Regions from separate parts of the Micromonospora sp. CPCC 205554 genome, predicted to be linked through region 4. Evidence: riboswitches for the same ligand, from Rfam matches in the RefSeq annotation. Region 4 holds a riboswitch; each other region holds the start of a gene.
What was found. A riboswitch is a leader RNA that binds a small molecule or an ion and turns the genes downstream of it on or off. The one in region 4 is predicted to bind cyclic di-AMP.

Region 1: another riboswitch for cyclic di-AMP. It lies ahead of V6U82_RS14495 (coiled-coil domain-containing protein); the one in region 4 lies ahead of V6U82_RS25615 (C39 family peptidase).
Region 2: another riboswitch for cyclic di-AMP. It lies ahead of V6U82_RS22990 (C40 family peptidase); the one in region 4 lies ahead of V6U82_RS25615 (C39 family peptidase).
Region 3: another riboswitch for cyclic di-AMP. It lies ahead of V6U82_RS00415 (transglycosylase family protein); the one in region 4 lies ahead of V6U82_RS25615 (C39 family peptidase).

Annotation. Positions count from the first base shown of each region.
Region 1 covers NZ_JBAKHP010000009.1:1,012-8,223, forward strand. Annotated here, with positions in the region: gene V6U82_RS14465 (DsbA family protein) at 1-190, opposite strand, end outside; gene V6U82_RS14470 (redoxin domain-containing protein) at 187-684, opposite strand; gene V6U82_RS14475 (BON domain-containing protein) at 744-1,418, opposite strand; gene V6U82_RS14480 (hypothetical protein) at 1,579-1,983, opposite strand; gene V6U82_RS14485 (STAS domain-containing protein) at 2,406-2,765, shown strand; gene V6U82_RS14490 (SRPBCC family protein) at 2,867-3,319, shown strand; gene V6U82_RS14495 (coiled-coil domain-containing protein) at 3,345-4,418, opposite strand; cyclic di-AMP (ydaO/yuaA leader) riboswitch at 4,423-4,553, opposite strand; gene V6U82_RS14500 (cation diffusion facilitator family transporter) at 4,697-5,611, opposite strand; gene V6U82_RS14505 (HelD family protein) at 5,703-7,212, opposite strand, start outside.
Region 2 covers NZ_JBAKHP010000021.1:89,964-97,175, reverse strand. Annotated here, with positions in the region: gene V6U82_RS23000 (C40 family peptidase) at 1-78, shown strand, start outside; gene V6U82_RS22995 (N-acetylmuramoyl-L-alanine amidase) at 152-2,185, opposite strand; cyclic di-AMP (ydaO/yuaA leader) riboswitch at 2,424-2,558, shown strand; gene V6U82_RS22990 (C40 family peptidase) at 2,572-3,603, shown strand; gene dcd (dCTP deaminase) at 3,668-4,246, opposite strand; gene V6U82_RS22980 (pyridoxamine 5'-phosphate oxidase family protein) at 4,325-4,870, shown strand; gene V6U82_RS22975 (zinc metalloprotease) at 4,940-5,932, opposite strand; tRNA gene V6U82_RS22970 (tRNA-Gly) at 6,112-6,185, shown strand; gene V6U82_RS22965 (helix-turn-helix domain-containing protein) at 6,415-7,173, shown strand.
Region 3 covers NZ_JBAKHP010000001.1:83,396-90,607, reverse strand. Annotated here, with positions in the region: gene htpG (molecular chaperone HtpG) at 1-747, shown strand, start outside; gene V6U82_RS00430 (SDR family oxidoreductase) at 814-1,512, opposite strand; gene V6U82_RS00425 (winged helix-turn-helix transcriptional regulator) at 1,545-2,021, opposite strand; gene V6U82_RS00420 (LLM class flavin-dependent oxidoreductase) at 2,069-3,631, opposite strand; cyclic di-AMP (ydaO/yuaA leader) riboswitch at 3,803-3,948, shown strand; gene V6U82_RS00415 (transglycosylase family protein) at 3,947-4,582, shown strand; gene V6U82_RS00410 (YbaB/EbfC family nucleoid-associated protein) at 4,766-5,215, shown strand; gene V6U82_RS00405 (M4 family metallopeptidase) at 5,384-7,212, opposite strand, start outside.
Region 4 covers NZ_JBAKHP010000027.1:57,342-64,553, forward strand. Annotated here, with positions in the region: gene V6U82_RS25600 (bifunctional cytidylyltransferase/SDR family oxidoreductase) at 1-915, shown strand, start outside; gene V6U82_RS25605 (CDP-glycerol glycerophosphotransferase family protein) at 935-2,611, shown strand; gene V6U82_RS25610 (alpha/beta fold hydrolase) at 2,637-3,383, opposite strand; gene V6U82_RS25615 (C39 family peptidase) at 3,604-4,449, opposite strand; cyclic di-AMP (ydaO/yuaA leader) riboswitch at 4,643-4,785, opposite strand; gene V6U82_RS25620 (hypothetical protein) at 5,092-5,856, opposite strand; gene V6U82_RS25625 (hypothetical protein) at 5,984-6,328, opposite strand; gene V6U82_RS25630 (acyltransferase family protein) at 6,409-7,212, opposite strand, start outside.

The sequences.
Region 1 (7,212 bases), on a different contig from region 4:
CCAGCCGCACCGTGTCGGCCCGCTGGCGCAGCACCTCGGTCAGGTTCGGGTAGGCGGCGCCGCAGAACCGGCACTGGAAGTCGCCGTACTCGACGATCGTGACCGGCGCGTCCACCGGCCCGCGGACATGGTCGCGTTCGGTCACCGGGATCCGCAGCCGTGCGGTGGTGACCTGGAGGGGCGTGGTCATGCGGCACTCACCCGCCGATCCGAGTCCAGCCGCTCCAGCGCGTCGAGGATGCCGTCCACGCCCGGGTTCACCTCGGGCGGGGACAGATGGCTCCAGGCCACCCGGCCGTCCGGGCCGACCACCACGAGTGCCCGCTCCGACTGCCCGTGCGGCGCGTACGCCCCGTACCGGCGCGACACCTCACCCTTGGGCTCGAAGTCGGCGAGCAGCGGGAACCGGATGCCCCGGCTCTCGGCGAACGCCCGGTGCGAGTCGACGCTGTCCACCGAGATGCCCAGCAGCACCGCGTCGTACCGCTCCAGCTCCGGCAGGGCGGCCTGGTACAGGGCCATCTGCTCGCCGCAGACCGGTGACCAGTCCGCGGGGTAGAACGCCAGTACCACGGGACGGCCCCGGAACTGCCCGGGGCCCACCTCGCGCCCGTCCGGCGCCGCCGGCAGCGTGAACCCGGGCGCGGCCTGCCCGGGTGTGATCAGCCCGTTCGGATCACTCATGCCTCCCACCCTGGCCGCGGCCCGGGTGAGGCGGGCTCACCCGGGCGGGGTGGTTCCGGTCAGCGCACGACGAGGTGGTTGTGCACCTCCCGGATGCCGGGGGCGTTCCACACCACCCGCTCGATCTCCTCGCGCTCGCCGGCCGAGTGGACCTGCCCGTCCAGCAGCACCGTGTCGCCGTGCACCCGTACGTCGACCTCCTCGGCCTCGGTGGCGCGGTTGCGGGTCAGCGCGTCCACGATCTGCTCGGCCAGGTCGCGGCCGTCGGCGTGCACCGCGGGGCGCACGGCGATCCCGTTGCTCACCCCGCGTACGCCGGTGAGCCGGGCGACCGACCGTTCGGCGGCCCGCCGCTGGTACTCCCACTCGACCTCGCCGTGCAGCGTGACCCAGCCGTCGGCCACGGTCACCTGCAACGCCTCGATCGGTACGAACGCGTCCCACTCCAGCGCCCGTACGGCCGCGACGGCGATCTCCGGGTCATCCCGTCCGGCCCCGGTGTCGATCCGGACGGCGAGGTCGTTGGCGACCGCGCGGACCCGGGCGACCCGGTGCGCGGCCCGTTCGGCGGCCCACTTCTTGGCGTAGCTGTCCACCCGGCCGGTGAGCGTCACCACGCCCTCGGTGACGGTCACCCCGATCTCGTCCGGGCCGACCCGCGGCTCCCAGGTCAGCTCGTCGAGCACGGCGGACTGGATGTCCCGGTCGGTACGCGTGATCGTGTCGGTGGCCATCCGGCTCTCCCTCCCGTCGATCGCGGCGCGGGCACGTGCTCCCGCACCCGCGATCCTGCGCCTGTCCCGGGTGAGCGGCCCTCACCCGCTGCGGGTGAAGCAGCACGACGGCCGCCCCGGGAGTCCCGGGAGCGGCCGTCGTCGTGTCGTACGGGTGGGGTCAGCCGTCCAGGCCGGCCGGGGAGTTCGGCCGGTCCACGTCCACGAACTCGATCTCGTCCGCGGCGCGGTCCCGGCTGCCGGCGGCGCGCGCCGCGGTCCCGGCGGCCCAGCCGATCGCCGCGCCGGCGAGCGCCGCCGCGATCAGCAGCGTCCAGGGCAGCGCGGGCCGGCGGCCGGCGAGCGCGTCGAAGGCGAGGCCGGCGCGGCGGCGTGCCTCCTCGGCGGCGGAGCCGACCAGGTCGGTGGCGTCGTCGGCCAGGCCGGAGGAGCTGCGGCGGGCGGTACGGGTGGCGTCGCGCACGCTGTCACCGGCGGAACCGACGGCGGAGAGCAGGTGCTGCCACGCCTGGTCGGCGACCCGCTCGGCCTTGCCCCGGCGGTCCAGCAGGTTGGATCCGAACATCGTTCTACCTCCTCGGGTGCCGAAGGCCGGCGGCCACTTCGGACTCCGGTGCCCATCCGGCGGGTTCACTGTCTCGGGCAGTGCCCCACCGGCGCGCCCGGCAAACCATGCCCCGGTCACGGGCGGCCCGGGGCGGCGAACGGGACGAACCACCCGAACGCGCCGGGACCGGTGCCCACGGGACGTGCGTGCGCCCGCTACCCTGGTCGGCGGATCGGCCGGGCCCGCCCGGCCGCAGGGCTGGCCGCGGCCGGCCTCGAAGGGGAAACTGGAACCCGGAGGTCCGGATTGGGTACGCCCAGGTGTGCCCAGTTCGCGAATTGCTCATCCCGGGGGGTGGCGACCGGGCCGTCGGAGGAATACGCTCGGTCGCGGCCCGCGTACTGATGAGGCGCCCGTCATGGGCGAGTGGAGGTGCTCGCGTGAGCCTGTCGATCGTGAAGTCGGTGCGGCCGGGTGGTGTCGTCCAGATCGCGCCCCGTGGGGAGATCGACGTCGACACCGCGTACGAGGTGCGGGAAGCGATCGCCGAAGTGCTCGCGAAGGGCCGTCCCTCGCGGATCGAGCTGAACATGCGGCTCGTCACGTTCATCGACTCGGTCGGCATCAGCGCCATGGTCGCGGGCTTCCAGACCTGCGAGGTCAGCGGCGTCAAGCTCGTGGTCACCGAGCCGAGCCGGTTCGTGCACCGGCAGCTCTGGGTGACCGGCCTGCTCGGCCTGTTCGGCGCGCCCGAGCCGTGGTTCGCCGACGACACCCCCGAGGTGCTGCCCGGCGCCTGAGCGCCGTTCACACCCCCTGCGGCCAGGGGACCTTCTACCCGTTGCCAGTCCGGCGTCGGTACGGGACGATCGTCGCGACGCACGACGGCGAGGGGGCCCGCTTGCAGAGCAGCGACAGCTTCAGCTACACCGTGCAGGCCCGGTGCAGCCGGGCCGAAGCGGTGGCCCTGCTGGGTGACCTGAGTCGCCAGGGTGAGCTGCATCCGCTGATCGTCCGGGTCCGGACGCTGCCGTCCCGGCCGGGCGCGCTGGCCAGCTACGCGATCACCGACCGGCTGCAACTCGGCCCGCTGCACTTCCCGGTCACGTACCAGGCGGACGTGCTGATCGCGAGCGAGGACGAGGTGGTCACCGTGGCACGGCAGCAACCCGCCACGACGGTACGCAACCACACCCGGCTGCGCGACGAGCCCGACGGCACGGTACGCATCGACGTGGAGATCACGCTCACCGCGCCGGCGCCGCTGTTCGGGTACGCGTTCCGCCAGGCCCGGGCGGCTCACCTGGGCCTGGCGGCGCGTCTCGGAGCGACCCTGGAGGGCCGGCCGGCCTGATCCGGCCGGTCCCTTCCGGGCGCGCTCAGTACACCGACAGGTGCACGTGGTTGGTGTGGTCGCTGGACGGGTCGCCGTTACCGCCGCTGTACGACTTCCACCCGCTGCTGGGCAGCCAGATCTGCTTGAACCAGATCACGTAGAGCACGGCGAGCGGGTCGGCGTTGCGCACGAAGTACGCGGCCAGGTTGTTGCCGTACGTCCGGTCGCCGCCGGTGGCCACGCCGCCGAAGCCGTTCTTCTGCGCGGCGAAGTCGCAGGCCCGCCCCTTCGGGTGCTCACCCGAGCCGCTGGGCCGGTGGCAGGAGACGTACCGGGTGAAGCCCGCCGCCTTGGCCTGTTGCAGCGCGTGCAGCGTGCGCGGCGTGATGCAGCCGTTCGCCGGGGTCGGGTCGTTGACGCTGCACGACTCCGACGGCCAGGAGCCGTCCGAGTTGCGCGGCGCGGGCTTCGCGTTCTTGCTGGAGGTGCCCTGGACGCTGCCACCGCCGCTGCTGCTGCGCGAAGCCCGGTCGTTCGCCACCTCCAGGGCGCGCTCGGCCTGCTCCTTGCGCTTGCCCATCACCGCGACCTGCTTGCGCTGCTCGCGGATCTCGCCGTCGAGCTGGACTCGGGTGCGGGTGGCCTCGTCCCGGGTGGCGATCAGGTCGCGCAGCGTACGGTCCTCGTGCGCGGCGACCTGCTCCAGCGCCGCGGCCCGGTCCATGAAACCCTCCGGGCTGCTGCTGCCGAGCAGCGCCCCGGCGGTGCCCAGGCGGCCGTTGCGGTACGCCACGGCGGCGATCTCGCCGACCTTGGCGTCCCGGACGGCCAGCTCGGCGCCGACCGTCTTGAGTTGTTCGTTGAGTTGCTTCTGGCGGCTCACCGACCGGTTCAGCGCGGCCTTCGCCTCCAGCCAGCCCTTGCTGGCCGCGTCGAGCTGGGCGCGCAGTTCGGGCGTGCCGCCCTCGTCGTCGCCGGGCGCGGCGGCGAGCAGGCCGGTCGCCGGCGCCGCCGAGGCGGGGGAGGCCGGAACGGTCGCGACGCCGAGGGTCAGCGTCGCGACGAGCAGGGCCGCCAACCGGGCGGCCGTCCGTCGTACAGGTGCCACTGGGGGCATTCACACGTCCTTCCGTCAGCGCCGACCGGGTTAGCTGACGGGTTCGGGACGGAAGATCCCTACCGCTGACGCGGATGCACCCCACGTACGTGGTTCCCCGGCTCGTCCCTGCGGACGATTAGGCGACGGCCGCCCCACCGGGGCCGGTGGCGCCCGCGGGTGCGGCCGCGACCGAGACTACCGGCGCTGCCCGGGCACGGCTCCGTGGAGGAGTGCCACTAGGCGGGGCAAAACCGGCATAAGACTACATCAGTCACAGTGATTTAAGTGTGTCCTAATCACCACTCGGTCGGTCCGCACACGCCGGCTGACGCTCCGGGTTCGACCTGCAACGTGGCGTGGTCGATGGAGAAGTCCTCGTGCAGGGCGGCCCGCGCGGCGGCGAGCACCCCGCCCGGGTCCACGCCCGGGTCGGTGGTCAGGTGTGCCGAGGCCACCTCCATGCCCGAGGTGAGCGTCCAGACGTGCAGGTCGTGCACCTCGGCCACGCCGGGCACGGCGGCCAGCCGGTCGCGCACGGCGGTCACCTGGAGGTGCTCCGGCGCGGCCTGCACCAGGATGCGCAGCGCGGCCCGGCCGAGCCGCCAGGTGCGCGGCAGGATGAACAGGCCGATCCCGACGGCGACCAGTGGGTCCGCCCACCACCAGTCGGTCACCGCGATGACCAGCGCGGCGGCGATCACGCCGAGCGAGCCGAGCAGGTCGCCGAGCACCTCCAGGTACGCCCCCCTCAGGTTGATGCTCTCCTTCGACCCGGCGCGCAGCAGCGCGAACGCGACGATGTTGGCGAGCAGGCCGAGCACCGCCACCACGAGCATCGGACCGGCCAGCACCTCCGGCGGCTCGCCGAAGCGGCGTACCGCCTCGACCAGGACGTAGATGGCGACGGCGCCGAGCAGCACGGCGTTGGCGAGGGCGGCGAGCACCTCCAGCCGGTAGAGGCCGAACGTGCGTTGCGGGTCGGTGCCGGCGCGGCGGGTGGCGGTGATCGCCGCGAGGGCCATGCCGATGCCGAGGACGTCGGTGAACATGTGCCCGGCGTCGGAGAGCAGCGCCAGTGAGCCGGTCGTGAAGGCGGCCACCGCCTCGACCACCATCAGGGCGGCGAGCAGCGCGAATGCGGCCCAGAGACGGCCCCGGTGGCGGTGTGCCGCGTTGGCCACCGCGCCGCTGTGGTCATGACCTGCGCCCACGCCAACACCCTCCCTGCCGCGTACCGGCCCGGCCCAATGTATGTTCACATCGCTATGTGTGCAAGTGAACTGTGGGTGGCGGCGGGGCCCGTCACCCCACCGGGTCGAGCGTGGTGAGGCGCTGGGTCGCCCGGGACAGCGCCACGTAGAGCGTGCGCACGCCCGAGCCGGGGTCGGACCGGATCTCGCCCGGCGCCACCAACACCACGCCGTCGTACTCCATGCCCTTGGCCTGGAGGCTGGTGACGACCTGGAGCCGGCCCGCGCCGAGCGCGCCCAGCCAGCCCGCCACCTCGTCCCGGCGCGGCACCGGCGTGATCACGCCGACGGTGCCCTCCACCTGCGCGAGCAGCGCCTCGGCCGCCTCGACGGTGGCCGCCGGCAGGTCGGCGGCGGGCACCGTGCGCTCGATCGGCGGAACGCCCGTGGACCGGACCGCGTCGGGCAGCGGCAGATCCGGGTAGAGCCGGCGGATCTCCGCCGCCGCCACCGCGAAGATCTCCGCCGAGTTGCGGTAGTTGGTGGTCAGCTCGTAGCGGTGCCGCTTGCGCCGGCCCAGCGCCTGGTCACGGGCCCGGTCCAGCTCCTGCGGGTCGCCCGTCCAGGCGGTCTGCGCCGGGTCACCGACCACGGTCCAGGACGCCAGCCGCCCGCGCCGGCCGATCATCCGCCACTGCATCGGCGAGACGTCCTGCGACTCGTCCACCACCACGTGAGCGTAGTCGCGGTAGTCGCCCGGACGCTCCCGCGCCGCCGCGCGGGCGGCGCGCTGCCGGTCGGCGTACGTGCTCAGCTCGCGCACACCACCGGCGAGCTGGTACGGGTCGCGCTTGGGCCGGGCCCGCTGCACCGGCTTGCCGAGCAGCGCGTCCAGCTCGTCCAGCAGCGCGATGTCGGCCACCGTCAGCCCCTCGGTCGCCAGGCTCCGGTACGCGTCGCCGAGCAGCCGGATCTCCGCCGAGGAGAGGATCCCGCCCGCGTAGCGGCGCAGCCGGTCCGGGCGGGCCAGCCAGTCCAGCACGTGCCGCGGGTGCAGCCGGGGCCACCACGCCTTGAGGAACTCGCGGAACTCCGGCCGCTCGATAATCTCGTCCTCGAACGCGGGCTGCTCCGGCAGCCGGCCCACCCGCAGCGTGCGGGCCTGCGCGTAGAGCGCGGCGAGCACCGCGTCGAACGCCGCCCGGCGTACCTCGTTGCGGCGCGCGCCCCGGGCCAGCGTCCGGTCCCGGATCGCGTCCAGCGCGGGGCGTTCCAGGCGCAGCAGCTCGCCCCGGTAGAGCAGGCGCAGCTCGGCGGGCGAGTCCGGCACCGCGTCACGTACCGCGCGCTCCAGCACCCGGCGCATCCGCAGCGACCCCTTCACCGCCGCCACGTCCGGCGGGTCGGTCCGGGACGCGGACAGGCCGGGGAACAGCGAGCCGAGCGAGTGCAGCGTGGCGGTCTCCTCGCCCAGCGAGGGCAGCACCGAGGCGATGTACTCGACGAACACGCCGGACGGGCCGACCACCAGGATGCCGCCGCCGGCGTACCGGGCCCGGTCGGAGTAGAGCAGGTACGCGGCCCGGTGCAGCGCCACCGCCGTCTTGCCGGTGCCCGGGCCG
Region 2 (7,212 bases), on a different contig from region 4:
GCGCCACGTACCGGCAAACCGGTCCAGGTGTCGAGCATCAGCACCCAGCCGCTCGCCGGCTTCGTCCGGGTCGCCTGACCCGCAACACCCCTGGCAGCGAGAAGGCCCCCGGTCCACGCGGACCGGGGGCCTTCCCGTGTGCGGTGCCGGGTCAGCGTGGCGTGCCGACCGGGGACGGCAGGACCAGCACGTCGTCCAGGTTCACGAACATGATCCGGTGACCGAACTGGACCTGCACGTAGCGGTTCTTGCCGCGGACCACGGTCCGGTCACCCGGGGCCGAACCGTCGAACGACACCGCCCGGTAGTACTCGCCGGGCAGCACCCCGCCGACCGCGTACCGCTGGCCGGCGGCGAACGTGTACTGCAGCGGCGAGATGGTCTGGTACGGGATGGTGTCCGGGTAGGCGGCCTGCTCCGGGTAGGCCCGCCCGTACACCGGGATGGTGGCCTTGCCGGGCCGCGGCGTCACCACGAAGCCGGTGGCCCACTTGGCGGTCGGCGCGGAGGCCGGGTTGTGGAACCACGCCTTCTGGCCGAGGTACCAGATCGCCGTCCAGTCACCCTGGCGGCCGGCGAGTGCGTACGTCTGACCGGCGGAGGCGCGGGCGCCGTGGTCGGAGATGTACATCGTGTCCGGCGTGCCGTCCGGGCGCAGCCCGAGGTCGTTGACGAGCGGGGCGTCCGGGCTGGGCGCGGTCCGCAGGATCACCGACGAGGAGCCGCGCGACGGGCACGGCTGCGCCGGCGGGGTGGGCGTCGGGACGCCCGGCGGCTGCTGGTTGCAGCCGAAGAACGCCGGCCGGTTGGTGGCGAAGTCCGGGTCGATGGTGACCAGGCCGGTACGGGGCGTGCCGGTGCTGCGGAACGGCGCCTTCATCAGGTCGAAGTAGTGCGACCAGTCCCAGTACGGGCCCGGATCCCAGTGCATCCCGCGCACCGTTGCGGCGGTGGTGCCGGGCACGTTGTCGTGGCCGATGATGTGCTGCCGGTCCATCGGGATGCCGAACTTGAGCGCCAGGTGGCGGACCAGCTTGGCCGACGTGCGGTACATCGCCTCGGTGTACCAGGTGCCCTGACCGGCGAAGCCCTCGTGCTCCAGGCCGATGGACTTGGCGTTGACGTACCAGTTGCCGGCGTGCCAGCCGACGTCCTTGGCCTTGATGTGCTGGGCGATGTAGCCGTCCACCGAGCGCAACGTGTAGTGCCAGCCCAGGTAGTCGGCCCGCTTCACCAGGTCGACGCTCGGGCCGAAGTAGCCCTCGGTGTCGTGGATGACGATGTACTCGATCTTCTGCTGCTTCGGCCGGTCGCCCAGGTCGTGGTTGCCGTAGTCGCCCGGGTCGTCGCTGAGCTGCTCGTACGGCGCGGGAATCCACTCGCAGGCCAGCCGTACCGGGCACTCCAGCCCGTCCGGCCGCTCGGCGTTGCGCAGGCCGAGGCGGGCCAGGCGGGAACGGTCCGGCTTCGAGGCGGTGGCGGCGAGCGTGACCCGCTGCCCGTCGTCGGTGGTCCGGCTGGCGCCCTGGCCGAGCTGGTCGTAGACCTCGTCGGCGAAGGCCGCCGCCGCGTCGGAGGTGTCCGCGCCGGAGTACTTGGCCACCGCGGCGTACCAGGCCGCCGGGTCGGTGCCGGCGCCGACCGGCCCACCCAGAGCCTTCTGGTACGACGCCAGCAGCGCCGCGCCACCGCGGATGTTCGCGGCCGGGTCGGTCCGCAGCGTGCCCGCGTCGAGCCCGGTCAGCGCGGCGGCGGCGTCGAGCGTCTGGAGCGAGGCCGGCGGCAGCGGGGTCTCCCGCTCCGGCGCGGCGGCCGTGGCCGGATCGAGCTTGAGCGGGCGGGCGTCGTCGCCGCGCGGGTCCTCGTCCTCGTCGACGTGGGCGCTGCCCGGCGTGGCGAGGATGTGCGCGGCGTCGGTCAGGTGCATCGGGCCGTAGCCGCCGCTGGTGCTGGGCTGCCCGGTGTGGGTGTCCCAGCGGGACTCCAGATAGGAGACGCCGAGCAGCACGTTCTGCGGCACGCCGTACTCGGCCGCGGCGGCGGCGTACTGTTGTTGCCGGTCGCTCGTGGGCGCGGTCGTGTCCGGCGCGGCGGTCACCGGGCCGGTCGTCGCCAGCGCGGTGGCTGCGGCCACGGCGGCGGCGAGCAGTATCCGTCTGCCCGACGGCGGGGCGGAGAGGTGCATCGAACCTCCTGGACAGGGATGGGGGTCACTGCGTTTCCACCCTCACTCCGCACACCCGCAGGGGTCAATACCTTTCCAGTGGGTAATCAGCCTTGAAAGAAAATTTCACCTCCGCGCGGGGTGTGGCCCCACACCGCGTACGGAGTGTCACGGCGCTGGAAGTTGCGGATCGATAACGGTGGTCCCTACTCTGGTGAATCGTCGGCCGCACGTCTCACCGTCCAACCCGGTCGGTGACGGTCCGACACCGCCGAGTCGCCTGCGGGCGAGCCGGGGAACCAGGTACCTGGGGTGAATCCGCAGCGATGCGGTAGGGCGGCTCCCTTCCCGCCCGAATCCGTCAGCTAACCCGGTAGGCGGTACGGAAGAAGGAGTACGGACGCCCGGTGGCACTCCATGCCCCGCGGCCGTCGTCGAACCGGTCGGTCGACCGGTCCACGGCTGTGCCGCGTACCCGCTGGTCCCGCTTCACCACCGCCCTCGCCGCCCTCGTCGGCACCGCAGTCGTCCTGACCGGCGGCGCCACGGCGGCACACGCCGAACCCTCGGTCGCCGAGATCGAGGCCCAGATCGACCGCGACTGGAACAAGCTCGAACCGGTCATCGAACAGGTCAACGCCGTACGCGGGCAGCTCGCCGCGCGGCGCAAACAGGCCGACGCGCTCGGCCGGCAGATCGCACCCCTCCAGGCCCGGGTGGACGCCGCGCTCGGCCAGGTCGGCGGGCTCGCCGCCGACGCCTACAAGGGCGACAACCTCTCCACCGTGAACGCGCTGCTGGGCAGCCGTTCACCCGGTGACCTGGTGAACGGCCTGGAACTGCTCGACCGCTTCGCGCACCGCCAGCACGAGCAGGTGCGCTCCGTCGCCGCCCTGCGCGACGAGCTGGCGGCGAAGAAGAAGCCGCTGGACGAGATGATCGCCGGTCTGGCGCGTACCGAGGCCCAGCTCGCGGCGAAGAAGAAGCAGATCGACGCCGAGATCGCCAAGCTGGAGAAGCTGCGGCTCAAGGTGTACGGCAAGGGTGGCGGCGGCCCGCTGCGCCCGGCGCCGTGCCCGGCCGGCTACCCCGGCGGCCCGGCCGGTGCGGCGGTCAAGTTCGCCTGTGCCCAGATCGGCAAGATCTACGTCTGGGGCGCGGCCGGACCGGACCACTTCGACTGCTCGGGCCTCACCATGGCGGCCTGGGCCAAGGGCGGCGTCTCGCTGCCGCACAGCGCGCGCCAGCAGCACGGCGTGACGCAGCGGATCAGCCGGGCCGAGCTGCGCGCCGGTGACCTCGTCTTCTACTACAGCGACCTGCACCACGTGGCGATGTACGTGGGCGACGGCTGGGTGGTGCACGCCTCCCAGTCCGGCAAGCCCATCACCATGAAGCGGGTCGACGACGGCGACATCAACAGCTACGGCCGGGTGTAAGGAAGGGCCCCCTCTTAACGCCTCCGGTAGAGGAGGGGGCCCCTATTAACAACTGTGGGCGCCGTCAGCGGGTCGGCCAGGTGCGCCAGCTCTGCCAGGACCGGCTCGGCGTGGGACCGCGCTGCCCCTGGTAACGCGAGCCGTAGACGGCCGAGCCGTACGGGTGCTCGGCCGGCGAGGAGAGCCGGAAGATGCAGAGCTGGCCGATCTTCATGCCCGGCCAGAGCGTGATCGGCAGGTTCGCCACGTTCGACAGCTCCAGCGTGACGTGACCGGAGAAACCCGGGTCGATGAAGCCGGCGGTCGAGTGGGTCAGCAGCCCCAGCCGCCCGAGGCTCGACTTGCCCTCCAGCCGGCCGGCGAGCTGGTCACCCAGCGAGATCACCTCAAGGGTGGAGGCGAGCACGAACTCGCCCGGGTGCAGCACGAACGGCTGCCCCTCCGGCACCTCCACCATCGAGGTCAGGTCGTCCTGCTGGATCGACGGGTCGATGTGCGTGTAGAGGTGGTTGTTGAAGACCCGGAACAGCCGGTCCAGGCGTACGTCGATGCTCGACGGCTGCACCAGCGTGGGCTCGAAGGGCTCCAGCGCGAGCGTGCCGGCCTTGATCTCGGAGACCAGGTCGCGGTCGGAGAGCAGCATCGGAACACCATAGCGACAGGTGCCGGTGACCTGCGTGTCGCACTACATCTTCGTACACGTGTTCGATAGAGTGTCCACATGGCTTCCTGGTCCGAATTCGCCGCCGACGAGCCCCGCCTCGCCGACGAGATCCGCCTCCTGATGCAGCAGTACGGGCCGGGCTTCGGCTACCTCGCCACGGTCCGCGCCGACGGCGGCCCCCGGGTCCATCCCGTGTCGCCGGTGTTCACCGCAGACGGCCTCTGGTGCTTCGTCATCGACTCGCCGAAGCGCCGCGACCTCGAACGCGACGGCCGCTACGCGCTGCACTCGTTCCCGCCGGAGGAGAGCGACGACGAGGCGTATGTCGCGGGCCGCGCACGGCCGGTGACCGACCCGGCCACCGTGGCCCGGCTGGCCCGGATCGCCCGCGCGTCGCCGCAGGGCGACTGGCGGCTGTTCGAGTTCACCGTCGAGGCGGCGATGCTGACGCGGCGCGACCCGGTGGCGCAGCCCGGCGCCGCTCCGCCGCAGGTGCGGGTCTGGCTCGATCCGCGCGGGGCCGAACCCGCCCGGCGTGACCCGCTCGCCGCCGAGGGGCGGCGTGGCCGGCACGGCTTCGACACCCGCCGCCCGGCCGCCTGATCCGGCCCACGACGAAACGGTGCCGGCCCCGTCCGAGGACAGGGCCGGCACCGGTACGCGGTACGACGGTCAGGCTGCGCGGTAGGCGTTCCACGCGGTGAGCATGCGGCTCGCCTGGCCGGCGGTGAACTGGTACATGCAGGAGTCGTACGTGTAGTCCATGAAGTTGGTGATCGGGTCCTTGCCGGCGGTCGAGCAGGTGTCGCGGCCGGTCGGGCACTGGTACGCCGGGGACGCCTCGGCCGGGGTGTCGGAGACGCTGTCGCCCGAGCCGGAGCAGCCGCCCTGGAAGGTGTGGTAGAGGTTCAGCCAGTGGCCGACCTCGTGGGTGCCGGTGTCACCCTGGTTGTAGTTGGTCGCGGTGCCGCCGGGCAGCGACTCGTTCAGCACGACCACGCCGTCCATCTTGTCCAGCGTCCGCTTCGGGAACGTCGCCCAGCCCAGCAGGCCGTTGCTCAGCTCGCCGAGGTAGATGTTCAGCGTGTTCTTGCCGCCCTCACGCAGCGAGGTCTTCATCGAGCGCTCGGCGGAGGAGCCCTGCACGATCGGGTACCACGACGGGTTCGTCACCCGGTTGATCTTCGTGAGCTGGAACCCGAAAGCGGTGGCGGCGCCGCCGGTCGAGCCCGCGTACGACTGGTTCAGCACGGTGATCTGCTGGTTGATCATCGAGTCGGTGATGTTGCCGCCGGCCCGGGTGCTGTTCTCCTGGATGACGTGCACGACGACCGGGATGGTCACGGTGGCCAGCGGGGCGACGGCGCCGGTCCGGAAGCTTGCCCGCTCGCGCTGCGCGGCGGCGAGGTCGGCCTCACGGTCACGGACCTGCTTGGCGGTCAGGTGGTTGGGGTCGAGCTTGGCGTTGCCGCCCTTCGCGACGCGCGCGTTCGCGTGTTCGTCGGCGTGGGCGTCGGCCGGCTCGGCGCAGACGCCGGCCGGGGCGGCCGAGAAGGCCGAAGCAGCGGGGACGACGCCGACGGCGGCGGTGCTGAGCAGCAGCGCGAGGGTCGACGTCGCGACACCGGCGGTACGCCGGGTCAGCAGGTTGGGACGGAGTCCCATGGGCCCACCTCTTTCTGACGGCGTGGCAGGGGGTGTGTCACGCCGGTTCGGAAACGTGGGGCAGACGTTACATCTCATCGACGGATTTGAGAACGCCCATATGTTGCGGGGGTGCAACTTCGTGCGCGGGGATACCTGGGTGCACGGGCGTGGTGACCTCAGGTAGAGTGATGCCGCCTGCGGGTGTAGTTCAATGGCAGAACATCAGCTTCCCAAGCTGACAGTGCGGGTTCGATTCCCGTCACCCGCTCCAGCGTGAGGCCCCAGCTCAGGACAGGTTTCCTGGCTGGGGCCTCAATCGTTGCCGAACGTGTCGGAAGCGCCTGCGGTGATCACCTGCCAATGAGTGGACGCTCCGATCCGGGCCCGGTTGAGGTCATCCGTACCATCGTGTTGTGCGACCTATCGAGCCGGTGCGCTCCGGTTCGCCTGCTTGGGACATCACGGTCCCGGCACGACCCGGCCGGTTGGCGGGGGTCACCATGGCGGGTTTCAGCGATCGGGCTGATGCCCCGGTCGAGGTCGAGGTCGTGCCGCACCCCGCCTTCATGGTGATCTTCGACCTCGGCGATCAGCCGCTCGTCGTCGAGGACGGTGCTGGACGGCAACAGCGAGGCTGCGTCACCGCCGGACTCGCGCCACGCCCCGGCGCCCAGGGACGAGGACAGGCCGGAAGCTTCGCGTGCCTTCAGGTGCGGCTGTCGCCTGTGATCGCGCACGCGGTCCTGGGTGCCGCATCGGAGCTGAGCGGGACCGTGACAGCCCTGGACGACCTCTGGGGGCGCGACGCCGCGCGAATCCAGGAGCGGCTGCGTGCCGCCCGATCCTGGGACGACCGGTTCGCGATGGCCGAGGTGGCGCTGGCCCGGCGTCACGACGCGGGCCGCGCGGTCGATGCGGAAGTCGCCTACTGCTGGAGGCGGATGGTGGCCGGCGGGGGGCAGGTGCGGGTCGAGCGGTTGGCGGCCGAGGTCGGATGGAGTCGTAAGCGGCTGTGGGCCCGATTCCGGTCCCAGATCGGACTCACCCCCAAGCGCGCCGCCCAGCTCATCCGGTTCGATCGTGCGGCCCATCGCCTCGCCGCGGGTCACAGCGCCGCAGCGGCAGCCGCCGACAGCGGTTACGCCGACCAGTCGCACCTCCACCGAGATGTCATGAGCTTCACCGGAGCGACGCCCGCGACCGTGGCGAGCGCACCGTTCCTCGCCGTCGACGATGTCGCCTGGCCTGTCCGGCCCTGACGCCCAGGCCGTGGGAAGTCCGTCCTGACATTCGTTCAA
Region 3 (7,212 bases), on a different contig from region 4:
GGCGCCGTGGTGAAGGAGGGTCTGCTGGAGGACCCGGACAACACCGAGACGCTGCTGGAGCTGGTCCGCGCCGCCAGCACCCACGACCCGGCCGAGCCGACCACGCTGCGCGCGTACGTGGAGCGGATGAAGGACGGCCAGACCGAGATCTACTACGCCACCGGCGAGAACCGGGCCACCATCGAGAACTCGCCGCACCTGGAGGCGTTCCGCGCCAAGGGCTACGAGGTGCTGATCCTCACCGACCCGGTGGACGAGGTGTGGGTCGAGCGGGTCGGCGCGTACGACGGGAAGACGCTGCGCTCGGTCGCCAAGGGACAGGTGGACCTGGAGACCGAGGAGGAGAAGGAGAAGGCCGAGGCGGAGCGCCAGGAGTACGCCGACCTGCTCACGTTCCTCGGCGGCGCGCTCGCCGACAGCGTCAAGGAGGTGCGCCTGTCCACCCGGCTGACCACGTCGCCGGCCTGCGTGGTGGGCGACGCGCACGACATGACGCCGACGCTGGAGAAGATGTACCGGGCGATGGGCCAGGAGGTGCCGCAGGTCAAGCGGATCCTGGAGCTGAACCCGGCCCACCCGCTGGTCACCGGGCTGCGCAAGGCGCACGGGGAGGGCGGCGACACCGCCGCGCTGACCGAGACCGCCGAGCTGCTGTACGGCATGGCCCTGCTGGCCGAGGGCGGCGAGCTGGCCGACCCGGCCCGGTTCACCCGGATCCTCGCCGACCGCCTGGCCCGCGGCCTGTAACTCTCTCCCGACCGACGCCGGATCCCGGTACGCACGTCCGCGTACCGGGATCCCCGGCGCGTTCGGTCAGGGGAGCGCGGGGTAGAGCGCGGCGACTCCGCCGGACAGGCCGGCCTGGACCCGGCGGGCGACGTCGTCGGCGAGAATCTCGTAGCTGTCGGACTCGATGCCGTCCACGGCGAGCCGGGCGACGTCGGCCGGGTCGGCCTTCGGGCCGGGAACGGCGGCGGCCATCTCGGTGTCCATGTAGCCCACGTGCAGCCCGGCGACCCGGACACCCCGACCGGCCAGTTCCAGGCGCAGCGCGTTCGTCATCGACCACTCGGCGGCCTTCGCGGCGCCGTACGCGCCGACGCCGGGGAACGTGAACCAGGACAGCGCGGACAGCACGTTCAGGATCGTCCCGCCGCCGTTGGCCGCGATCCGGGGCGCGAACGCCCGCACCACCGACAGCGTGCCGAGATAGTGCGTCTCCAGCTCCAACCGGATCTTGTCGAGGTCGCCGTCGAGCAGGTCGGTGCCGGTGCTCACGCCGGCGTTGTTGACCAGCAGCGTCACGTCACCGGCCCGCTCCGCGGCGGCGGCCACCGACGCGGGGTCGGTGATGTCGAGGCGTACCGGGGTGACGCCGGGCAGGTCCACGGTGTCCGGGTTGCGCGCGCCGGCCCAGACGGTGGCGCCGCGCGCGGCGAGTTCGGCGGCCAGGTGCCGGCCGAAGCCGCGGTTGGCGCCGGTGACCAGGGCGGTGCTTCCAGCGATCTTCATGTCTCGCTCCGAGAGGTGGTGGGGAAGGGAGGTCAGGCGGACAGCAGGCCCGGACCGGGCAGGACGGCCAGCTCGCCGGGGGGTACGTCGTGCCCGGCGTCGCAGCGCAGCCGGGCGTGCACCGCGGCGCCGCACTCCTCGTGGGCCACCCGGACCGCCGGGCCGGCCTCGTCGGCGGCGTACGCGTCGCCCCACTGCCGCAGCGCGACCAGCACCGGGATCAGGTCGCTCCCCTTCGCAGTGAGCACGTACTCGTCACGGGTGCGCTGCCCGGGCTCGCGGTAGGGACGCCGGTCGAGCAGCCCGTCGGCGACGAGCTGCTTGAGGCGGGCGGCGGCCACCGGCTCGCTGACACCGACCCGCCGGGCGAAGTCGTCGAAGCGGCGGGTGCCGAACGACGCCTCCCGCAGCAGGAGCAGCGTGGTGCGGTTGCCGACCACCTCCAGCGCCCGGGCGATCGAGCAGTTGGCGGTGGACCAGGAGTCACGCTGCGCGAGGAGGTCCGTCATGGCGTCGACGGTACCCACCTGACTTAGGAAAGCAAAAGTCAGCTACCTCACAGCTGGCCGGGGAAGAATCCGTGCCGGGCCAGCGGCTCCACGATCTGGTGCTCCTCGTACGACAGGTGCGACAGCAGCGTGTCGGTGAGCAGGTCCACCGCCTCCTGGAGGCCGGTGAAGTCGCCGGGCCGGCGGACCAGCTCGACGAGCGCCCGGTCGACGCTCTCCACCACCCCGTGGATCACCACGTGCTCCTCCTCCAGGCGGTCCAGCACGGCGGCCAGGCCGGCCTCGGAGCGGCGCAGGTGCGGGAAGATCGAGGCGTCCTCCAGCCCGTGGTGCTGGGTGACCATCGTGCAGTACGCCGCGCAGTACGCCCCGAGCGTCCAGTTGTTCTGCCGCATGGTCATCTCGTTGAGGGCGGCCCGCGCCCGGCCCGGCGAGACCGAGCCCCGCTTGACCTGTTCCAGCAGGTCGCGCACCTGGGCCAGCTCCTGGCGCAGGTGGTCGTGCACGTCCACCAGGTGCTGCCCGGCGGCCTGTCCCCGGGCCGGGTAGACGTGTCCGTCCGGCGGCGGCGGGGCGCTCGGGCGGGTGGACTCGTCCCAGGGGCGGCGCGCGCTCAGGCGTACCCCCGGGTCGGGGGTGGGGGTGACGCCGAGCGTGCTCGGGCCGCCGGCGGTGGTCTGCTCCTCGGCGGCCGCGCGGGCGCCGTCGCCGGGCGTGGCGCGCTCGGCGGCGACCAGCTCCCGCACCGCGGGCGCGACCTCCTGGCCGAATATCTGGATCGCGCGCGGCTCGTCGCTGCCGAGGATGAACGTGGTGATGCCGTGCTCCAGCGTGAGCCCGGCCAGCTCCTCCACCCACTGGTCCGGCGGCCCGGCCAGGAAGCCGGCCGACGAGCGGGCGAACGTGCCGGTCACGTTGAGCATGCGGCGGATCGCGGCCGGGTCGCGCCCGGCGGCGTGGGCGCCCTCGTCGACGAGCGCGTTCAGGGCGGGCAGCTCGTCGGGGCCCTTGGGCAGGTAGGACAGGGACGGCAGCCAGCCGTCCGCGGCGCGGCCGACCAGGCGCAGCATGCGCGGCTTGTACGCGCCGACCCAGATGCCCACCGGGTGCGCCGGCGCCGGCCCGCGCTTGGCGCCGACCACCCGGTAGTGCTCGCCGTCGACGCGGATCATGCCGCGCCGGTCGGTGTCCCAGACCTCGCGGATCACCCGGATCGCCTCGTCCAGGGCCTCGACGGCGGCCCTGGGGGACAGGCGCCGCCCGCCCGCGGCCTCGATCGCGTCCCAGAACGCGCCCGCGCCGAGTCCCAGCTCGACCCGGCCGCCGGTGAGCAGGTCCAGGCTGGCGATGCTGCGCGCCAGCACCACCGGCTGGCGCAGCGGCAGGTTGAGCACGTTGCCGGCCAGGCGGATGCGCTCGGTGGCCGCGCCCAGGTAGGACATCAGCGTCCAAGTGTCCAGGAAGCCCGGCTGGTACGGGTGGTCCTGGAACGTGACCAAATCCAGCCCGACCTGTTCGCAGAGCCGGGCGAGCGCCACCACCTGGTCGGGCTGCCCGGCGGCGGGGGTGAGGAAACCGCCGAAGGTCAGCTCGTGTCCGTGATCGGTCATCCGTCCCGCCCTCCCGTGATCTTGCCTGGCCCTGCCACCGTAGCGCCGCCGCCGGTAGCCCGGCCGGGTGAAGAGCATCACAAGAAGTGGACGATCGTCGCAAAACGTCCCTAGCGTCGGTTTCGTTCGCAGACGCGGACACCGCGGGCCGGAAACGCCAAATCCCGCCGCCGGCCCCGGTAACCGAACCTCGTGCGGGAGCGGGGGAACCACACGTTCCACGGTGCATCGTCACCTCGGGGTGAAGCCGCCACCGGCGGCCGGGCTCCTCGGCCCGAACCCGACAGCTCACCTCGTCGGCGTGGAGGAATCCACATGGCAACTGAATACTCAGCCCGAAGCCGCCGTACCGCTCTCGGAGCGGTTCTGGCCGGCGCCGCCGTCGGCGCCGCGACCCTGTTCGGCCCGGCCGCTCCGGCCAGCGCGGGCGTCAACTGGGACGCGGTCGCGCGTTGCGAATCCGGCGGCAACTGGAAGATCAACACCGGCAACGGCTACTACGGCGGGCTCCAGTTCTCCCGCGCCACCTGGAACGGCTACGGCGGGCAGAAGTACGCCGCCCGCGCCGACCTGGCCAGCCGGTCCGAGCAGATCGCCGTCGCCGAGAAGGTGCTGCGCGGGCAGGGCATCGGCGCGTGGCCGGTCTGCGGCAGGAAGGGCGGCTCGGCGAGCGCCGCGGCGACCCGGTCCGAGAAGGCCACCCCGCGCAAGGCCGCCCCGAAGCGGGCCGCCCCCCGCAAGGCCGCGCCGGAGCGGCCCGCGACGAAGGTCGCGCCGCAGCCCGCGACCGGTGCCGGGACGTACGTGGTCCGGCGCGGGGACACGCTGTCGGAGATCGCCGTGGCGCAGCGCGTCGACGGCGGCTGGCGTGCCCTGCACGAGCGCAACCGCGCCGTGGTCGGCGACGACCCGGGCCTGATCTTCCCCGGTCAGCGGCTGCGCCTGCGCTGACAGCGGTCCGGAGAACGCCCGGCCGGTCCGTCCGGCCGTCCGCCCGTGCGCGACACGCCGCGTCGCCGGTGTCCGGCCTGCTCCCGGCGCCGGGGCGCGGCCCGCGACGGCCGGTGACCGCGATTAGTCGGAGCCTGTTGCTAGGGTCACGGTGCTCGGCTAAGACGTGAAGAAAGCGCGGAAATGACCAACGACCCGTTCTCGGCGGCCGCGAGCCTCGACGAGCTGCTGACCCGCACGCAGCAGGCGCTCACCGCGATGCGCTCCCGGGCCTCGGCGCACGCCGACGGCGAGCCGGGCGACCTGCTCCGCGCCGAGGGCACGGCCGCCGGCGGGCGGGTCCGTGCGGTCGCCGTCCAAGGTGGCCGGCTGGATTCCGTGACGATCGACCCGGAGCTGGCCGGCGAGCCCTTCGACGTCCTCTGCGGACACCTCGTCACCGCCGCCAACGCCGCGCTGTCCGAGCTGGACGCCCAGGTCAGCGCATCGGCGCGGGCCGACGCCGACGCGCTCGCCGCCCGGCTCGGCAGCATGGGCGACCAGGCCGAACTGTTCGGCCGCGCGATGCACGAGGCGGCCGCGCGGATCCACCGCGACCGCGGCACCCCGTCCCGGGCCGGGCGCCCGGCCTGACCCGACCGCACACGCCCCGGCACGACGAGGCGCCGCCCCGGCGCGCGGCTCCGGCCACTCGCGGCGCGGCACCGGTCCGGCACGGCACCGGCCCCGCACGCGGCACCGGCCTGACACGGCGAGGCGGCCGGCCGCCGGGAGGACGACGACCGGCCGCGCACGCCACGGTCAGCTCAGGATGACCGCGGTGTCGTCGACGACGAAGGACGTCTGCAACGAGCTGTCCTCCACGCCGCTGAACGAGACGGTCGCCGTGGTTCCGGCCAGCGACGAGATGTCGAAGGACCGCTGCACGTAGCCGGTGGCCTTGTTCAGGTTGGAGTAGGTGGCCAGCGTGGTGCCGCCCGCCTTGACGGTGAGCTTGTCGTACGCGGTGCTGGTGGTCGACTCCGCGCTGTCGATGTGCAGCCAGAAGCTCAACGTCGCCCGGCATCCGGCCGGGATCGTCACCGACTGGCTGAGCGTGTCGGTGTGCGACGAGCCGTACCCGTCCAGCCACGCCTTGTACGAGCCACCGTGCGCGGCCTGGCCGCTGTCGGTGGTGATGACGCCGGACGAGGCGCTCCAGCTCACGTTGCCCGACTCGAAGCCCGGGTTGGCGAGCTTGTTGCCGGAGCAGCCGCCCGACGGCGGGGTGGTCGTGGTGCTCGGCGTGGGCGTCGGGGTGCCGCCGGCGCAGGTCGGGTCACCGGACTGGGCCGGCACGCTCACCGCGTCCCAGGCCGCCTTGACCGTGTTGAACTCCGCGCAGCCGCCCGGGTAGAGGTTCTTCGCCGCCTGGAGCGTCCAGGTGCGGTACTTCAGGTACGACGAGGACGAGGTCTTCAGCAGCATCGCGTTGTACATGATCTTCATGGCCTTCTGGATGCCGAGGCCGGTCACGCTGCTGCCGTTGCAGGTCGAGCTGGACGGCTGCCCGTTGGTCGGGCTGCTGCCGTTGGCCAGCAGGTAGAACCAGTGGTTGCCCGGGCCGGCCGCGGCGTGCACCTCGGTCGACGGGATGCTGCTGGAGTAGCAGTTCGGGTCGCCGAGCGCCGACGGGTTGTACATGTTGCGGATCGGGCCGGAGCCGACCAGGTTGATCTTCTCGCCGACCAGGAAGTCCGGCGCGTCGTAGCTGGACGGCTCGTTGGCGAACCACTCGGTGGCCGCGCCGAACGTGTCCGCCACGAACTCCTGCGTGCCGCCGCCGGAGATGCCGCCGGGGGTGTTGTCGTCGATGCCGTGGCCGATCTCGTGCGCCACCACGTCCAGCGAGCTGATCCACTGGCCGGCGGTGTTCTTGCCGATCTGCACCTGGCTGCCGTCGTAGTAGGCGTTCTGGTCGTTGAGGCCCACCCGGATCGGCCAGTATCCGCCGTTGCCGTTGGCGCCGTTGCGGCCCAGCCACTGGGAGAGCATCTTGTGCTCGGTCTGCGCGGAGAACAACGCGTCCACGCAGCCGGTCTCCTTGTTGGTCGCGGTGCCGTTGCCCCAGACGTCGTCGGAGCCGCTGAACGTGGTGTTGTTCGCCGCGTCCTGACAGCTCAGGTTCGTGACGGTCGGGTCCTTCATGGTGTACGTGGAGCCCGACTGGGTGGTGTTGAGCGTGAGCGGGCTGGGCCCGTTCCAGGCGCCGGTGCCGGTGCCGCGCACCACGTGCTCCTGCTTGCGCAGGACCGCGCCGGTGCGGGCGTCGACGTCGACTGTGAGCCGGCTGGGGCCGTCCGCGCCGGTGCCGCGTACCGTGGTCTCCCAGGCCAGCGCCGGTGCGGCACCGAGCGTGTAGACCACGAGCGTGGTGCCCTCGACCGCGTTCACGGTCGTGAGCTGGGCGCGCGCCGTCTTCGCGGCGGCGTCCCGGGTCAGCGCGGGCGTGGTGGCGAGGGCGCCGATGGGCCGCTGCTGGGCGACCGAGGCGTACTTGAGGTTGCCGGCCGCGTCCGTGGCGAGCACGAAGTCGCCACCGACCACCGGCAGGCCCTTGTAGGTGCGCTCGTAGGGCACGTACTGGGTGC
Region 4 (7,212 bases):
CGCCGTGCCGAGGGCGACCCCGACTTCGCCGCCACCGACGACTGCGGCGTGGTGCTGCGCTACCTGCCCGGCACGCCGATCAAGGTGATCGACGGCTCGGACGAGAACATCAAGGTCACCCACCCGGTCGACGTGCACCTGGCCGACAAGCTGTTCCAGCTCGCCGCCGCCCAGGCGCCCCGCCTGACCGACCACCGCAGCTACGCCGAGGAGCTGACCGGCCGGACCGTCGTGGTCTTCGGCGGCAGCTACGGCATCGGCCACGACCTGGCCGAGCTGGCCCGCTCCTACGGCGCCCAGGTCTTCCCGTTCAGCCGCTCCACCACCGGCACGCACGTCGAGCGGGCCGACGACGTGGCCGCCGCGCTGAAGACCGCGTTCGAGGCGACCGGCCGGATCGACCACGTGGTGGTCACCGCCGGCATCCTGGAGAAGGGCGCGCTCGCCGAGATGGACTCGGAGACGATGGACCGTCTCCTGCACGTCAACTTCGTCGGCCCGGTCACCATCGCGCGCCAGTCCCTGCCGTACCTCCAGCAGACCAAGGGCCAGCTGCTGCTCTACACGTCCAGCTCGTACACCCGGGGCCGGGCCCGCTACGCGCTGTACTCGGCCACCAAGGCCGCGCTGGTCAACCTGACCCAGGCGCTCGCCGACGAGTGGGCCGAGTTCGGCGTACGGGTCAACTGCGTCAACCCGGAACGCACCGCCACCCCGATGCGGACGCGCGCGTTCGGCGAGGAGCCGGAGCACACGCTGCTCTCCTCCGAGGCGGTCGCACAGGCGTCCCTGGACGTGCTGATCTCCGACCTGACCGGCCAGGTGGTCGACGTGCGCCGGTCCCCCGGCGAGCAGGTCGCCGCCGTACCGGCCCAGCCGGGCCCGCACCGCTCCGAGCTGTCCGCCGACGCCTGAACCCGACGGGACGTACCAGATGCGTGGTGACCTGGTCCGCAAGCTGCTCGCCCGGGTGCTGACCACCGGGCTGGCGGTGCTGGCCTTCCTCGTCGTGGCGCTCACCGGCGCCACCGGCTGGGGCCTGGCCCTGGCGGTCGCGGCGCTCGCCGCCACCGCCTGGGAGCGCCGGGTCCGGCCGTCGGCCGACGGCCTCGCCGAGACGGTGCTCGTCGCCGCCGGCATCCTGGTCGGCTACGCGCGGCGGCTCGACGCCGGCTTCGACCCGGCGCTGGCCGCCTCCGCGCTGGTCCTGCTCGGGCTGGTGCTGCTGGTCGGGCCGCTGCGGCAGGCCGGCGCGCTGGAGATCCGCGCGGCGAACCTCCCGGTGCGCACGTGGACACCGGTCGTCGCCGCCCGGCTCGGCGACGCGCTGCTGGCGCTGCTCGCCGTGGTGGCGCTCGCCGCCGCCCTGGCGCTGCCCGCCTGGACGGCGCTCGTCGCCGCGCTGCTCGTCGGCGCCGGCTGCGGGGCGGTCGCGCTGGACCTCGCCCGGCGCCGGTTCCGCCCGCCCGCCGGAGGCGGCCCGGTCGGCCGCGCGCTGCGCCGCCACCAGCCCGAGTTCCTGCTGCACTTCTCCGCGCCGCCCGGCTCGGAGTACCAGGTCACCATGTGGCTGCCGTACCTGGAGCGGATCGGCCGCCCGTTCGTGGTGGTGCTGCGCGAACCGGAGTTCCTGCCGGCGGTGGCCGCCGCCACCCGCGCCCCGGTGGTCCTCTGCCCCACGCTGAAGGCGCTCGACGAGGCGCTGGTGCCGAGCCTGCGGGTGGCGTTCTACGTCAACCACGGCGCGAAGAACGCCCACGTGATCCGGTTCAACCAGCTCACCCATGTGCAGCTGCACCACGGCGACAGCGACAAGGCCCCCAGCGCCAACCCGGTCTCGGCCATCTTCGACAAGATCTTCGTGGCCGGGCAGGCCGCGATCGACAGGTACGCCCGCGCCGGCGTGGAGATCCCCGCCGACAAGTTCGTCGTGGTCGGCCGGCCCCAGGTCGAGGCCGTCGAGGTACGCCGGGAGCCGGTCAGCTCACCGGCGCAGCCCACGGTCCTCTACACGCCGACCTGGACCGGGCACCACGCCGACGCCAACTACTGCTCGCTGCCGGTGGCCGAGACGCTGATCCGCCGGCTGATCGACCGGGGCGCCGCGGTGATCCTGCGCGCCCACCCGTACACCGACAAGAACCCGGCCTCGGCCCGCCAGCTCGCCCGGCTCACCGAACTGCTCGCCGCCGACCGGGCCAAGACCGGCCGGCCGCACCTGTGGGGCGCCGCCGCGAGCCGGGAGCTGACGCTCACCGAGTGCGTCAACCGCGCCGACGCGCTGGTCTCCGACGTCTCCGGGGTCATCTCCGACTGGCTCTACTCCGGCAAGCCGTACGCGGTCACCGACACCGGCGCCGACGGTGAGCACTTCGTCGAGCGGTTCCCGCTCGCGGCGTCCGGCTACGTGCTGCGGCGCGACATGTCGAACGTGGACGAGGTGCTCACCGACCTGCTCGACGCCGACCCGAAGGCGGCGCGGCGCTGGGCGGCCCGGACCCGCTACCTGGGCGACTTCCCCGCCGACGGGTACGCCGAGGCGTTCCTCACCGCCGCCCGCCGGGAACTGGAACCCGACTGGGCGGTCCCGGCGCCGCGCACGGCCGGATAGCACGCGCCCGGCCCGGCCGGCCGCCTCAGAGGTACGGGTCGAGCAGGGCGAGCACCGCCTCCGGGTCCTCGACGTGCGCGTTGTGGCCCAGTCCGGGCAGCGTGGCCACCGGCACGCCCAGCTCCTTGAGCTGCGCGTCGGTCACCATCGGGTCCAGTTCGCCCCGGGCCAGCAGCACGGGCACACCGGTGGCGGCCAGCAGGGCCGGCAGCCGGGGTTCCCCGACGGCGAACGCGGCCGGGTCCATCGCGAGCCGCCAGCGGCCGTCCACCCGGCGCAGCCCCGCCTCCACCACCGGGTGGTCCGGTGCGAACAGCCCGGCGAGCCCGGAGACCCGCAGGTAGCGGCGGGCCGCCTCGTCACGGCTGGCCAACCAGGTCACCGGCCGGGCGGCCAGCTCCTCCGACTTGGCCAGCTCGGCCGGGGACCAGACCGCCTTGATGCCGAGCCCCACCACCGCGTCGACCGGAAGCCCTCGCTGCCGGGCCGCGAGCGCCAGCGCCACCACCCCGCCGAGCGAGTGCCCGAGCAGCACCAGCCGGTCCTCGGGGCCGAGCCGGACCGGGCCGAGCCCGTCGACCACGCGCTGGGCCAGGGCCTCGAACGAGTAGCCGTCGAGCGGCGGCGACCAGCCGTGTCCCGCCAGGTCGGGGGCGAGCCAGCGGCCGGGCCAGCCGCGTTCCAGCAGCGGCGCCCAGGGCAGCCACACCTCGCCGGTGGCACCCATGCCGTGCAGGAGAATCAGGTGCCGCTTCCCCGTCGCATCGCCCATTGGCGCAGTCTGCCACCGCCCGCACACGACACGCGAGACCGAACCCCGCCACCCGCACCCCGCCCTCGCCGTCGATCTTGGAGTTGTGGCACCTTCCATAGCGGGCGAGCCGGTCATACTGGGCGCCACAAGTCCAAGATCGGCGAGCCGGGGCGGCGCATGCCACACACGGGGAAGGCCGGCGCCCCGGGTGGGGTGCCGGCCTTCGGGTGTGCGGGAATCAGGCGGAGTAGCCGCGTGTGGAGACCCAGTGCGCCAGGTCGATCGTGGTGACCCAGTACGACGGCAGCGACGGGTCGGCCGAGTCGGCGATGCGTACGGTCCGGCCGTCGTTCTTGTAGCCGACCACAGCGACGTAGTGGCCGCCCGGGAACGAGTGCCAGCCACCGTTGGTGTCGGTGGCGGTACCGGCGACGTTCGCGACGACCGCGCGGCCGTTGCTGATCGCCTCGACCACGTCTGCCTGGAGCCGGTCCATCTGGGCCGGGGTGGCGGTGCCGGGAATCATGCGGGTCCGGTACGGGTTGCCCTTGACCTGCTGGTTGAGCACGCGGGTGGTGTCCTCGGCCGAGTTGGTGCCCATCTCGGTGGTGCCGAGGGGACCGGCCAGCGCGTCCTGGCTGCGCTCGATGCCGGCGGCGCTGAGCGCGTTGCGCACGGCGGCCGGCCCGCAGTAGAAGTAGTTGATCTGCGCCTGGTAGTCGTAGTCGAGCGTCTTGCTCGACGGCGGCTTCGGCTTGGCCTTGGGCGTGGTGTCCGGGTCGGCCGTGGCCTTCTTCGACGGGGAGGCGCTCGGCGACGCGCTGGGCGCGGCGGAGGCGCTGGGCGGTACGGCGATGCGGGCCTCGCCGCGGCTGGCGGGCTGCTCGCCGAGGCGGGCGGCGCCGAGGTCGGCGACCGCTGCGGTGTTCTCCTGGACCGGGGCGTCGTCACCGGCGGTGGCGACGGTGCCGGCGCCGGCCGCCAGCACGAGCGCGGCGGCCGATCCGGCGATGATCTGGTACGGGCGTTCGGTGACGATCCGTCGCAGCTGACGCTTCAGGTGGTGCTTCAAGAAATCCTCCACGGGGCGTGAGCGGCGCACGCCGGCCCGGCACGCGGAGGAACTCACGCGTGCTGGCGGGGCCGGATGGCCGGGGGGATCGGGAACGCCCGTGATGCCGGGCGCCCAGGGGGCGGTTGCCGGTCGCGCGTCAGGCGAGCGCGGGCACCGCGATGCCGTGGAGGCGGGGGGACGATCGAGGGGTGGGCACGAGGGGTACTCCTTCCGTGGCCGCCGACCGGGTTAGCTGACGGATTCGGGCGGGAAGTACGCCCTACCGCGGGCCGTGGGCTCGCGGATTCACCCCGATGGTGCTCATGGGTCCCCGGTTCGTGGAACACGATTAGGCGGGTCGGTGCGGCGTCGCCGTCGGCGATCGATTACCGCATCGGACGCGCCGACACTACCGGTGGGTATGTCCCATGCCAAGCGCTCCCACCTGCGTAAACATGATCCGCGGTAACGGATTTCGGAACACCCGGTTACTGACTTCACTCAATGGGACAAGCAGTTTCGAGGGCGCCTGGCGGCGGAAAGCGGACAGACGGCGGGCACCGGCCCCGCAATCGCGCGGCTCGATGACCTGTTCTGCGCCCGACGCCCGTTTCGGCGGCCCGGGTGACCGGGCTCACCACATTCCGGGTAACGATTCGGTCGAGACGACGCTCAGCCGACCCGCGCCGGGCGCCACCGGGCGTTCCGGACCGCCGCGGGCACCGGCAGGGCGCTCGTCGTCGCGCTCCGGTACGCCGGGACGGGCCGCAGTGCCGCCGTGGCCGCGTACGCCTCGGCGGCGAGCGTCCGGGCGGCCTCGGCGGCCAGTTCCGCGTCCCGCCACGCCGCCCGCTCCCGCTCGGCGGCGCTCTCCCATCCGGCCCGGCGCCCGTCCCGGACGGTGCGGGCCAGCACGATCTCCTGCTCGGCCGGGTGCCGGCGCGGATCCCACCCGTTGCGGCGCGCCAGCACGTCGGCGAGCTGACGGGCGGTCAGGTCGCCCCGCCAGTGCGCCGTCATGGCGGCGTGGTGCAGCCAGCGCTCCCGGGCCGCGTACTCGGCCGGAGTCCGCGGGGTGTGCGGGGCGGGCAGCGCGGCGGCGCCGGCCAGGCGGCGGGCGGCGGCGTCCGCCTCGTCGTACGCGGTCCAGGCCCGGTCCGCCTCGTCCTGCGCGGCCAGCCACCGCTCCCGGCGGCGACGGGCCGTCTGGGCGGCCCCGGCGGCGGCCACCGCCACCTCCTCGGCGTACCGGATCAGGTCGTCGCGGCGGGCGGCGTCGGCGTCGGCCGGGTCGGGGGCGGCCTCCGGCGCGGGTTCGCGTTCGGGCCGGGCGACGAGCGCGGCGAGCAGGCCGAGGGCGAGCAGCAGCAGGAAGGACCAGATGGCGGCGGCCTCGGGCACGGAGGTGAGGAAGTGGTACAGAGCGGTCTGCGACATGGTCGGCACCTCACGGGAAGGACCTGGCGGGAGGGCCGCACGGCCGGCCGGGGCGGGCGGGCCACCGGGAGGCGGGTGCGGGAATGACGTTCGGTGGGTGCGGGAACGGGCGCGGCCCGTGGGCGGATCAGCGGGCGGGCGGGGCCCGTGGGCCGGCCGGCGCGGCGGCCCGTCCGGCCGGGACCGGCTCCGCGACGGCCGGGACCGTCGCCCGGCGAGCGGGCGCCGGGACACCGGCGGGCGAGGCCGGCCGCTCGGCCACGCGGTCGACCTCCGGCCGCGCGGCGGTCGAGGCGCCCGTGACCGGGTACGCCGAGGCGGCGACCGCCGGAGCCGGGGCGGCAGCGGCGACACCGGCCGGCAGCGTGGCGGCGCCGAACGAACAGGCGACGACCACGGCGAGACTGGCGAGCATCCGGGCGGTCCAGCGCGCCACCCACCACACGGGGCAGGTGAGCGCGATCGGAAGCACGGGTACAAATTACCGCCGATCCCCCACGAACGCACCGCCGTACGGCGTGTCGCGGACCGACCGGCCGACGTGTGCGCGTGTCAGTCCGGGCGACGCCGCCCGGCGTACTCCATGCCCTCGGCCCGACCGGCGACGGACGTCGCGCCGCCCTCGGCGGCCGGGGTGGCGGCGTCGTCGGCGGGCCCGCGCGGAGCCGGCACGGCCGGTGCGCGCGACGCCGCGCGGGCCCGGCGGGACGGGCCGAGCAGGCGCATCATCGGTGTCTCCACCCAGCGGTGCAGCGCGGCGGCCAGCGCGAGCGTGACCACCAGGAAGCCGAGCACCGCGACGGGGCCGCGCCAGCCGGGCAGTCCGGTCCCCCAGTGCCCGGTCAGCCGCAGCACGGTGACCATGACCAGCACGTGGACCAGGTAGAAGGCGAACGAGACCTCGCCGAGCCAGACCATCGCGCGGGACCGCCAGGGGGTGGGCCGGCCGCGCACGTCGGCGTCCGCCGCCGCGGCGATGACCAGCAGGTACGCGACCGCGAGCAGCGCCGCCCAGAACTCGGCCGGGATCCACAGCGCGGCGACCACCCAGGTGGTGACGAAGAGCCCGGTGGCGACGGCGAGGTTCGGCCCGCGCCAGCGGTGCCGGCGCATCAGCTCGGCGGCGGCCACCCCCATCCAGAACTCCAGCGACCGGGTCACCGGGAAGATCTGGGTGAACCACCACCGCTGCTCCTCCGGGACGAGCTGCTGGCCGGGCCACAGCGCCAGGATGAGCAGCGGCGCCGCGACCAGCACGGTCCGCAGCACGCCGGTACGGGCCCGGCGCAGCCACGGCACCACGAGCGGCAGGCACAGGTAGAAGGCCAGCTCGCAGGAGAGCGACCAGCTCACGTT